Regions from separate parts of the Streptomyces sp. NPDC006691 genome, predicted to be linked through region 4. Evidence: riboswitches for the same ligand, from Rfam matches in the RefSeq annotation. Region 4 holds a riboswitch; each other region holds the start of a gene.
The links. A riboswitch is a leader RNA that binds a small molecule or an ion and turns the genes downstream of it on or off. The one in region 4 is predicted to bind cyclic di-AMP.
Positions count from the first base shown of each region.

Region 1: it holds a riboswitch for cyclic di-AMP, as region 4 does, so the genes downstream of both, ACFYNP_RS15940 (transglycosylase SLT domain-containing protein) here and ACFYNP_RS30725 (M23 family metallopeptidase) in region 4, are expected to answer to the same signal.
Region 2: it holds a riboswitch for cyclic di-AMP, as region 4 does, so the genes downstream of both, ACFYNP_RS21430 (M23 family metallopeptidase) here and ACFYNP_RS30725 (M23 family metallopeptidase) in region 4, are expected to answer to the same signal.
Region 3: it holds a riboswitch for cyclic di-AMP, as region 4 does, so the genes downstream of both, ACFYNP_RS15095 (C40 family peptidase) here and ACFYNP_RS30725 (M23 family metallopeptidase) in region 4, are expected to answer to the same signal.

Region 1 is NZ_JBIAGW010000006.1:100,662-102,854, forward strand. It holds gene ACFYNP_RS15940 (transglycosylase SLT domain-containing protein) at 191-955, opposite strand; cyclic di-AMP (ydaO/yuaA leader) riboswitch at 959-1,142, opposite strand; gene ACFYNP_RS15945 (RraA family protein) at 1,798-2,193, shown strand, end outside.
Region 2 is NZ_JBIAGW010000009.1:186,021-188,213, forward strand. It holds gene ACFYNP_RS21430 (M23 family metallopeptidase) at 151-915, opposite strand; cyclic di-AMP (ydaO/yuaA leader) riboswitch at 929-1,088, opposite strand; gene ACFYNP_RS21435 (M16 family metallopeptidase) at 1,314-2,193, opposite strand, start outside.
Region 3 is NZ_JBIAGW010000005.1:403,767-405,959, forward strand. It holds gene ACFYNP_RS15085 (ATP-dependent Clp protease proteolytic subunit) at 1-67, shown strand, start outside; gene ACFYNP_RS15090 (hypothetical protein) at 74-382, shown strand; cyclic di-AMP (ydaO/yuaA leader) riboswitch at 697-892, shown strand; gene ACFYNP_RS15095 (C40 family peptidase) at 897-1,370, shown strand; gene ACFYNP_RS15100 (ATP-binding protein) at 1,505-1,939, opposite strand; gene ACFYNP_RS15105 (helix-turn-helix domain-containing protein) at 2,174-2,193, shown strand, end outside.
Region 4 is NZ_JBIAGW010000019.1:22,829-25,021, reverse strand. It holds gene ACFYNP_RS30730 (PP2C family protein-serine/threonine phosphatase) at 1-487, shown strand, start outside; cyclic di-AMP (ydaO/yuaA leader) riboswitch at 887-1,027, shown strand; gene ACFYNP_RS30725 (M23 family metallopeptidase) at 1,038-2,111, shown strand.

The DNA of each region.
Region 1 (2,193 bases), on a different contig from region 4:
GGATTTGTTCACCCTGGAGGGTGAACGAAATTTGCGCCGCTCCCTGTTCGGACACTCCTCCAGGGCCGTCCTGGCCCGGAACGGCGCGGCGCCCGGCCGATGACAGGGCCGGGCGCGCGCTGGGGGCCGCGTGAGGTGCGGCACGGCCGGGCGCTCCCGTCACCGCGGGAGCACCCGGCCGCGAGGACCGTCAGTAGGCCCCGAAGACGTTGTCGATCGAGCCGTAGGTCTTGGCGGCGTAGTTGCAGGCCGCGGTGATGTTGGCGATCGGGTCGTACAGGTCCGTGGAGGTGCCCGGCACGTGGAAGGCGGCGAAGGTGGGCTGGATGACCTGGAGAAGTCCCTTGGAGGGGGTTCCGGCCACGGCGTTGGAGTCCCAGTTGTTGATGGCCATCGGGTTGCCGGAGGACTCCCGCATCACATTGCGGTAGATGCCGTCGTAGCTGCCCGGGATGCCGTGCTGGGCCATGATGGCCAGCGACTGCCTGATCCAGCCGTCCAGGTTGTTCGCGTACGTGGTGGTGCTGGCTACGGTGGCGGTCGCGGTGAGGTCGGTCGTCCGGGCCGAGCGGTCCGCGCGGGCGGCGGACGCGTCGCGGGCGGTGGTCGCCGCGGGGGCGCCGAGGGTGAGCTTCATGCCGGGGCGGATCAGCGCGGGGTTGCCGCCGATGACGCTCTGGTTGTCCTGGTAGAGCTGCTTCCAGCCACCGCTCACATGGAGCGCGTCGGCGATCTTGGCCAGCGAGTCCCCGTCGACGACGGCGTAGCTCGTGGGCGCCGCCTTCACCGCCGCCACCGGCTTGGCCACGGCGGAGTGGACCGCCGCGGGGGCCGCGGAGGCCGTGGTCGCGCCGATCACCGGCATGGCCAGGACTGCGCCGCCGGTGCTCGCGACGGCGAGGCCCCGGGCGAACGAGCGGGACTTGGGACGGCGGTGCTTGCCCTTTGCAGGCATGGTGTATTTCCTCTCCGTCGCCTACGAGGTGAGCTGTCGGGTTCGGACGGGAGCTGTCCGGTCGCGATGCACGCGACTTCACCCCAGCCGGTCCGGAATCCGGATCGGCGGCTTACCTGGGTCCCCCGCTCCTGCCGTACGTGTCTGGGCGGCTCCGGACGGCGGCAGGATTCGGCGTTCCTTCCGGATTGACGGTGAACGTAGACGAATAGCCCCGACGGAAACAAGGCGGGAATTCGCGAGTGATGATCGCGGATATAGATCAACTCGAATTCTCCCGAGCCGGGCGGTCCGCCGGGCACCCTCAACTCGCTTTCAACCGAACCGAAATGCCCGGCACGGACCCCGCGGACCCGACGGGCCCCACGTGACCCAATTCACTCGCCGGTGGCGCAACCGCAGAGGCCGGCGATAAACGAGGCGAGTCCTACCCATTAGCCCCAATTTGGACATTCTCGCGACACGAAACCCGACACGCATTACCTTCTATATAGGACATTGCGGACGCAGAAGGTGGCCCCGCCCCCTGTGTGCGGCAGCACACACGCCCTCGTGGCCCTTGTCGGGGATCATGATCCCTGGCCCCTCCCCCACGGCATGGGACACGGGTCCGGCAGCGGGAGCCGGCAGAGAGGCGAAGCAGTGATCAATGCGCTCTTCTCCGAACCGTGCGCGGCCGTCCGCTCGGATCCCAGCGCCCGTCACGACATCGGGCACCGCCCATGCCGTTCAACTCGCGGGACGCGCAAGCCCCGTCACGTACCGTCAAACCCGCACCGGCCGACCGGCGGCCGGTGAGAAAAAGAATAAGCACGCGTCAACTACCGACCGTCAGGAAGAGAATGAACGACTTCAGCGAATTCAAGGACATTCCCCCGACGACGCTCGCCGACGTCGTGGGACGCCGACAGGTCATGGATATCGGAATTCGCCCGCTGTGGGCCCCGACGCCTCGTGCGGCCGGGCCCGCATTCACCGTCCGCTGTCCCGCCGGTGACAATCTCATGCTGCACGCGGCCATTTACCGGGCCGAGCCCGGTTCGGTCGTCGTGGTGGAGTCGGGCGATCTGGACTACGCCCTCGCCGGTGGCAACGTGTGCGCAGTGGCCCAGCGCCGGGGCATCGCCGCCTTCGTGGTCGACGGGGTGATCCGGGACCTCGCCGAGGTGCGCGCGGCCGGCTTCCCCGTCTTCGCCCGGGGCGTCGTCCCCGTCCCCGGCGCCAAGAAGGCGGTGGCC
Region 2 (2,193 bases), on a different contig from region 4:
GGTCGACCAAGGCTTTTTCGCGACCCTATTGCAGGCCGTGTTAATTCCGGGTGACGGGCCGGAACCAAGGGATATCTTTTGGCCAATGCCGAAGGCCCCCGGCTCGGTGCCGGGGGCCTTCGGGATGCGCGGGGGTGCGCCGGGGACGGCTCAGACGCCGACGCCGTGCGAGCGCAGATAGGCGATCGGGTCGATGTCCGTGCCGTACTCCGGCCCGGTGCGGGCCTCGAAGTGCAGGTGCGGGCCGGTGGTGTTGCCGGTGTTGCCCGACAGGGCGATCTGCTGGCCCGGTTCGACGGACTGGCCGACGGAGACCTGGATGACCGACAGGTGGCCGTACTGGGTGTACGTGCCGTCGTGCATCCGGATCACGATGTTGTTGCCGTAGGCGCCGCCGTCACCGGCCTCGACGACGGTGCCGAGACCCACCGCGTGGACCGAAGTGCCGATCCCCGCATGGAAGTCGATGCCGGTGTGGCTGCCGGAGGACCAGAGCGATCCGCCGGTCTTGTAGCCGGTGGACACATAGCTGCCGGATATGGGGGCCACGAACGTGTTGAGGCGCTTGCGCTCCGCCTCGCGCGCGGCGCGCTCCTTGGCCTCGCGCGCCTCCTGGGCACGCTGCTCGGCCTTGCGCTGGGCGGCGGCCTCGGCCTCGGCCTGCGCCCGCGCCTTCGCGACGGCCTGCTTCTGCGCGTCGGCCTGGGCACCCAGCTGGTCGGCGATCGAGTCGCCGATGACGATGGCCTGGCTGAGACCGGTGTCGGTGGTGCTGCCCGGGGCGGCGACGGCCGGGGAGGCGAGGGTGCCTACGACTCCGGCGGTGGCCAGGGTGGCGATGCCCGCGATGTTCGCGCTGCGGCGCGTCATGCGGCTGGGCGCGCGGTGCTTCCCGGTGGCACGGGTGAACGCCATGTAGCGGCGGTGTCCTTTCCTTCCATCTCGCCTACCGGGTTAGCTGACGGGTTCGGAGCAGGAAGGTCTCCTACGGGCTCCTCCGCGGGCGGAGGCGTCCGATTCACCCCAGGGACTGAGTGGGTCCCCGGCTCCCCTGGCTCGCGCCATCGGGGACTCGGCGATCACTGTCCGGTGCCGCGGCTGCGACGGGTGGTGACGGACAGCGGGAACGACGCTAAACGGCTCGTCTTTCAATCACCAAACACACACAGGTTTTTGTAGCGCACGCCACATGACAGACAGGCAACCTCCCCAATAAACCGGACATACGGGAGGACCCCGGCGGCGCGTCCGCCTCCGGGGTCCTCCGCGTCCTCATCCGTCCCGCGCCCCGCCCGGCGGGCCGGGGGCCTCAATCAGCCCGTGACGACGGTGACTTCGCCGATGCCGAGCGCCTTGACCGGCTCCGCGATCTGCGCCGCGTCGCCGACCAGGACCGTGACGAGCCGGTCGGCCGGGAAGGCGTTGACGACGGCCGCCGTCGCCTCCACGGTCCCGGTGTCCGCGAGCTGGGCGTACAACTGGGCCTGGTAGTCGTCGGGCAGGAACTGCTCGACCTGGTCGGCCAGCGTCCCGGCGACGGCCGCCGCGGTCTCGTACTTGAGCGGCGCGACCCCCACCAGGTTCTGCACGGCCGTCTCGCGCTCGGCGTCCGTGAGCCCCTCCGCGGCGAGCTTGCGCAGCACCTTCCACAGGTCGTCCAGGGCAGGACCGGTGTTCGGGGTGTCGACCGAGCCGGTGATGGCGAGCATCGAGGCGCCGCCGTCCGGACCCGAGCGCAGCACCTGGCCGAAGGACCGCACGCCGTAGGTGTAGCCCTTCTCCTCGCGCAGCACGCGGTCCAGGCGCGAGGTCAGGGTGCCGCCGAGGCAGTACGTGCCGAGCACCTGGGCCGCCCAGACCCGGTCGTGGCGGTCGGGGCCGATACGGCCGATGAGCAGCTGGGTCTGGACCGCGCCCGGGCGGTCCACGATGACGACCCGGCCCCGGTCGTCGGCGGTGATCGGCGGGACGGGGCGCGGCTCGGCGGTGTTGCCGGTCCAGTCGCCCAGGGTGTCCGCGAGGATCGCGTCGAGGTCGGTGCCCGCGAGGTCGCCCACGACCACGGTGACGGCCGTCGAGGGGCGCACGTACGCCTCGTAGAAGGCACGCACCGCGGCCGCGTCGATGGCGGCGACGGTCTCCTCGGTGCCCTGGCGGGGCCGGGACATGCGCGAGGACGCCGGGAAGAGCTCC
Region 3 (2,193 bases), on a different contig from region 4:
GGCCGTGGCGTACGGACTCGCCGACCACGTGCTCGAAAGCCGCAAGACGTCCCGGCACGGCAGGTGAGGTGCCGTGCTGCCACCGGAGCTTCCGCCGCTGCCCGCGCTCACGCGCGCCGAGGCCGAGTTCATCGACTCCTATCTCGCGGTGGTCGATCTGCTCGGCCGGATCAACCCGGCCCACGGCCATGACACCTACGGAGCCCTACGGGCGGCCCAGGCGCTGGTGGTCCGGGCCGCCGAGCTCAAGGACGCCCTCACGCTGATGCACGCGCGGGGCGAGACACGGGTGTACGCGCCGACGCTGACGCGGGCACTGCGCGTGCTGGACGGCGAACGGCGCGCGGGACGGCTCGCGGTCCCCCCGCAGTCGACGCTGTGAGCGGGCCGGGGATACGCGACGCGCTCGAACACCGCGCGAAACGAACCAAACGGGCTACCCCCGTTCGGCTCACCGGCGGCACTTTTCCCTGACCCTTATGAGCCGCTTACGGCCCGTGACCGCCGTGCTGAAACGATCCTTCTTCGCAGGTACGAGGCTCGCCAAGCCCGTTTGGAGCAGCATGCATTCGCCCGTGTCCACCCGAATGGGGCACTCGTGAGGAGCCTCACAGAAAGCCGTTTCGGGCCGCAAATCCGACAGTCGGTGCGTGAAGATCCCTGAGACGACAAGCCCCCGCCACCGCGGCGGGGCGGTCCGGGCGGACGCCGAGTCCTGCCGCCGTTCCGGACGTCTGGTCGACAGGAGTGGACCGGCAGGAGTGGAGGACCCGATTTCTTCGGGGCGGCCGAGCCTTGGCCGTCCCTCGGGGTGAAGCCGTTCGCGCGGCCGGGCATCTTCGCCAGTCCGAACCCGACAGGTCATCCTTCGCAGGCGGTTTGACGAAGGGTTGCGCATGACCGCGCAGACACACGTCCCGTCCCTGACGGTCCGGCTCGGCACCGTCTGTGCCCTCACCCTCGCCATCACGGGCGGCACGACGCTGGCTCCGGGCGGCACGTCCGGGGCGAGCGCCGCGGCCGTGGCCTCCCGGGCGCTCCACGTGGCCGCGTCGAAGAAGGGATCGCCCTACCAGTACGGCGCCTCCGGCCCCTCCCGCTTCGACTGCTCGGGGCTCACGCTCTACTCGTTCAAGCAGGCGGGCCGCAAGCTGCCGCGCTCGGCGCAGCAGCAGTACAACAGCTCCCGGCATGTCACCGCGTCCGCCCGCAAGGCGGGGGACCTGGTCTTCTTCCACTCCGGAGGCAGCGTCTACCACGTCGGCATCTACGCCGGGAACGGCCGCATCTGGCACTCCCCCAAGACCGGCGCCGTGGTCCGCCTGGAGCGGATCTGGAGCAGCGCCGTCTGGTACGGGCGGGTGGGCTGACGCCCCGTCGGACGGTCCCCGGTGCGCGCCGGGCCCACCGGGGGCTCCCGGGCGCGCCTCGCGGACCTGACGGGCCTGACCGGGCCTCGGGCGGCCCGGGCCGCCTCACGGGCCCGACGGGCCTCGCGGGCCGGCTAGCCGCTCTGGACCGACGCCGTCCACGGCAGGGCGATCCAGACCGTCTTGCCGCCGTCCGCCGTGGGCGCGACCGAGAGCCGGCCGCCGGACTCGGCCGCGAGCCAGCGGATGATCACCATGCCCCGGCCGTTGTCCTGCTGAACGGCCGCGGGCAATCGTTTCGGCCAGCGCGGATGGCTGTCGGTGACGCCGATCCGCAGCTCTTCCTCGCGTTCCAGCCGGATGTCGACGGTGAACGTGGGCGACTGGCCGAAGGTGTGCTGGACCGCGTTGGTGGCGAGCTCCGAGACGATGAGCCGAACCGTGTCGGCGGCCTCGGCGCCGGAGGGCAGGCCCCATTCGGTGAGGACCCCGGCGACATACCGCCGTGCCGCGGAGACCGAGGCGGGGGCGCTCGGCAGAGTGACGGTTGCTTCGAGGTGGTCTGCCATGGCGACGCTGTCCCTTTCCCACCCGGACCGGCAGTTGACTCGTGGCGGAAGAGCGCTCGCGAAGACGACTACGGCCTCGGATTGTGCTTCGCGCCAGAGTGCCACTCATCGTGCCGGTCTCGGGTGCGATCCACCAAGATATGCATATATCTGTCGCTCAAAGCGGTGAACTGTCCGACGGCAGAGCGTATTTGGGCTCACACTTACCCATCGCCGGAGGCGAAGGAGGCCGTCATGGGGCATGGACCGGCGGT
Region 4 (2,193 bases):
CGAGGGCACCCGGCGCGACCGGCTCGACGCGGTCGAGGGGTTCACCACGGCGCTGCTGGCCGAGATCCCGCGCGGCGACGGCACCGTACGCCTGGTGAACCGGGGCCACCCCGAGCCGTTCCTGCTCCACCAGGACGGGTCCCTCGACGTGCTCGTGCCGAGCGAGCCCGCGCTGCCGCTCGGCATGGCCGACCTCGGGGTGTGGCCGGACCGCTCGGACGTGCGCCCCTTCCCGCCCGGTTCCACGCTGCTGCTCTACACGGACGGGCTCTCCGAGGCGCGCGACGAGGCGGGCGTCTTCTACCAGCCCGCCACCCGCCTCCGCGGCGCGATCTTCCCGGGCCCGGACGAGGTCCTGGACGCGCTCGTCGACGACGTACGCCGCTATACGGGCGGCGGCACGAGCGACGACATGGCGCTGCTCGCGGTGGGCCGGCCGGCCGAGGGCCAGCCCGACCGGCGGCGCACGGTGACGATCGTGAAGTGAGGCCCGGCGAACGGCCGTGGGGTGTCCGGCGAGTGGCCGTGAGGGTGTCCGGCGAGTGGCGGTGAGGGTGTCCGGTGGGCGGCTGTGGGGGAGTCCGGTGAGCGGTCGCGCGCGGGGCTGGCGGGCGGCCGTGAGAGGGGCCGGTGAGCGCTCCGCCGGGCCGTCACGGTGGGTGCCCGGAAGGTCTCACTGCGCATAACAATTGACACACCGTCAGAAAACGCGTGTGACGCGAGCGACTCTGAAAGGCCGTCAACTCGCCCGTTTTGCCCTGGCAATGGGCACTAAGTCCACGCCTTGGCCGTTAATGATCAGTGGGAACGGCTTGGAATCCGCCCCCGCTGTCTATTAACGTTCGATAACGCAGCGCGGTCGTCCCAGCCGCCGCCAAGGCGGCACCGCGCGCCTGCGCCGAATCCCCTTCGGGGAACCGGGGAACCACCAACTTGGGGTGAATCGGACGTCCGTCATGGGCGCTCGTAGGAGACCTTCCTGCTCCGAACCCGTCAGCTAACCCGGTAGGCGAGAAGGAAGGAAAGGAGCGCCCCCCGTGGCGTCCAGCGAGCCTGCCCTCGGCACCCCCCTCCCTCCCGTTTCCCTGTACGGGGACGCACCCGGCGAGAACGAGACCTGGGAGGAGTGGGACCCGACCGAGGAGTCCGTACGTCCGGTCCGGGGGAGACACAGAGTCGCCAAGCAGCGTGGCGGACTCGCGCGCAGCTCCACCGTCCTCGGGGTCGGCGTCATCGCGGCCGTCGGTGCGGGCGGCATGGCCACCGCGCAGGCCAAGCCGCCGGTCTCCATATCCCTGCCCGACTCCATCAGCGAGAACCTGCCCCACCTCGGCTCGCTGCCCGGCGTCGGCGAGCTGGTCGCCTCGCACGACACCCCGAGCAGCCCCACAACCGCTGCCGCGCAGGCCGAGCAGAAGATCGCCGCCGCGCCGCTGACCATGACCGGCCTGACCACGAGCGAGGCCGAGCAGGGCGCCACCGACGCGGGCGAGGCGCTGCGCGCCCGGATCCTCCAGCAGGCCGCGCAGCAGAAGGCCGGGGCCGTCGCCGAGGCGAAGGAGGCCGCGCAGAAGGCCGCGGCGGCGAAGGCGGCCGAAGAGGCCAAGGCCAAGCAGGACGCGGCCGAGGCGAAGGCGGCCGCGGAGAAGGAGGCGGCGGAGGCCGCGGCGGCGAAGAAGGCGGAGGAGGAGCGGCTGGCCAAACTCGCCGCCAGCTACTCGCTGCCGGTCGGTTCGTACACGCTCACCTCGACGTTCGGCGAGGCCGGCTCAATGTGGTCCTCCGGCCACCACACCGGCCTCGACTTCGCCGCGCCGACGGGTACGCCGCTGAAGGCGATCCACTCCGGGACGGTCAAGTCGGCGGGGTGGGCGGGGGCGTACGGGTATCGCACGGTCATCGAACTCGATGACGGGAGCGAGCTCTGGTACTGCCACCAGTCGTCGCTCGCGGTGAGTGTGGGGCAGAAGGTGGCTACGGGGGATGTGATCGGGCGGGTCGGGGCGACCGGGAACGTCACGGGGCCGCATCTGCACCTGGAGGTGCACACGCCGTCCGGTACGGGCATCGACCCGATGACCTGGCTCCAGTCGAAGGGGCTCAACCCCTGAATGCCTGAACCCCTGAACCCCTGAATGCCTGAACCCCTGAATGCCTGACTGCATAAACACCTGGCAGTCGTTTGAGGACGAG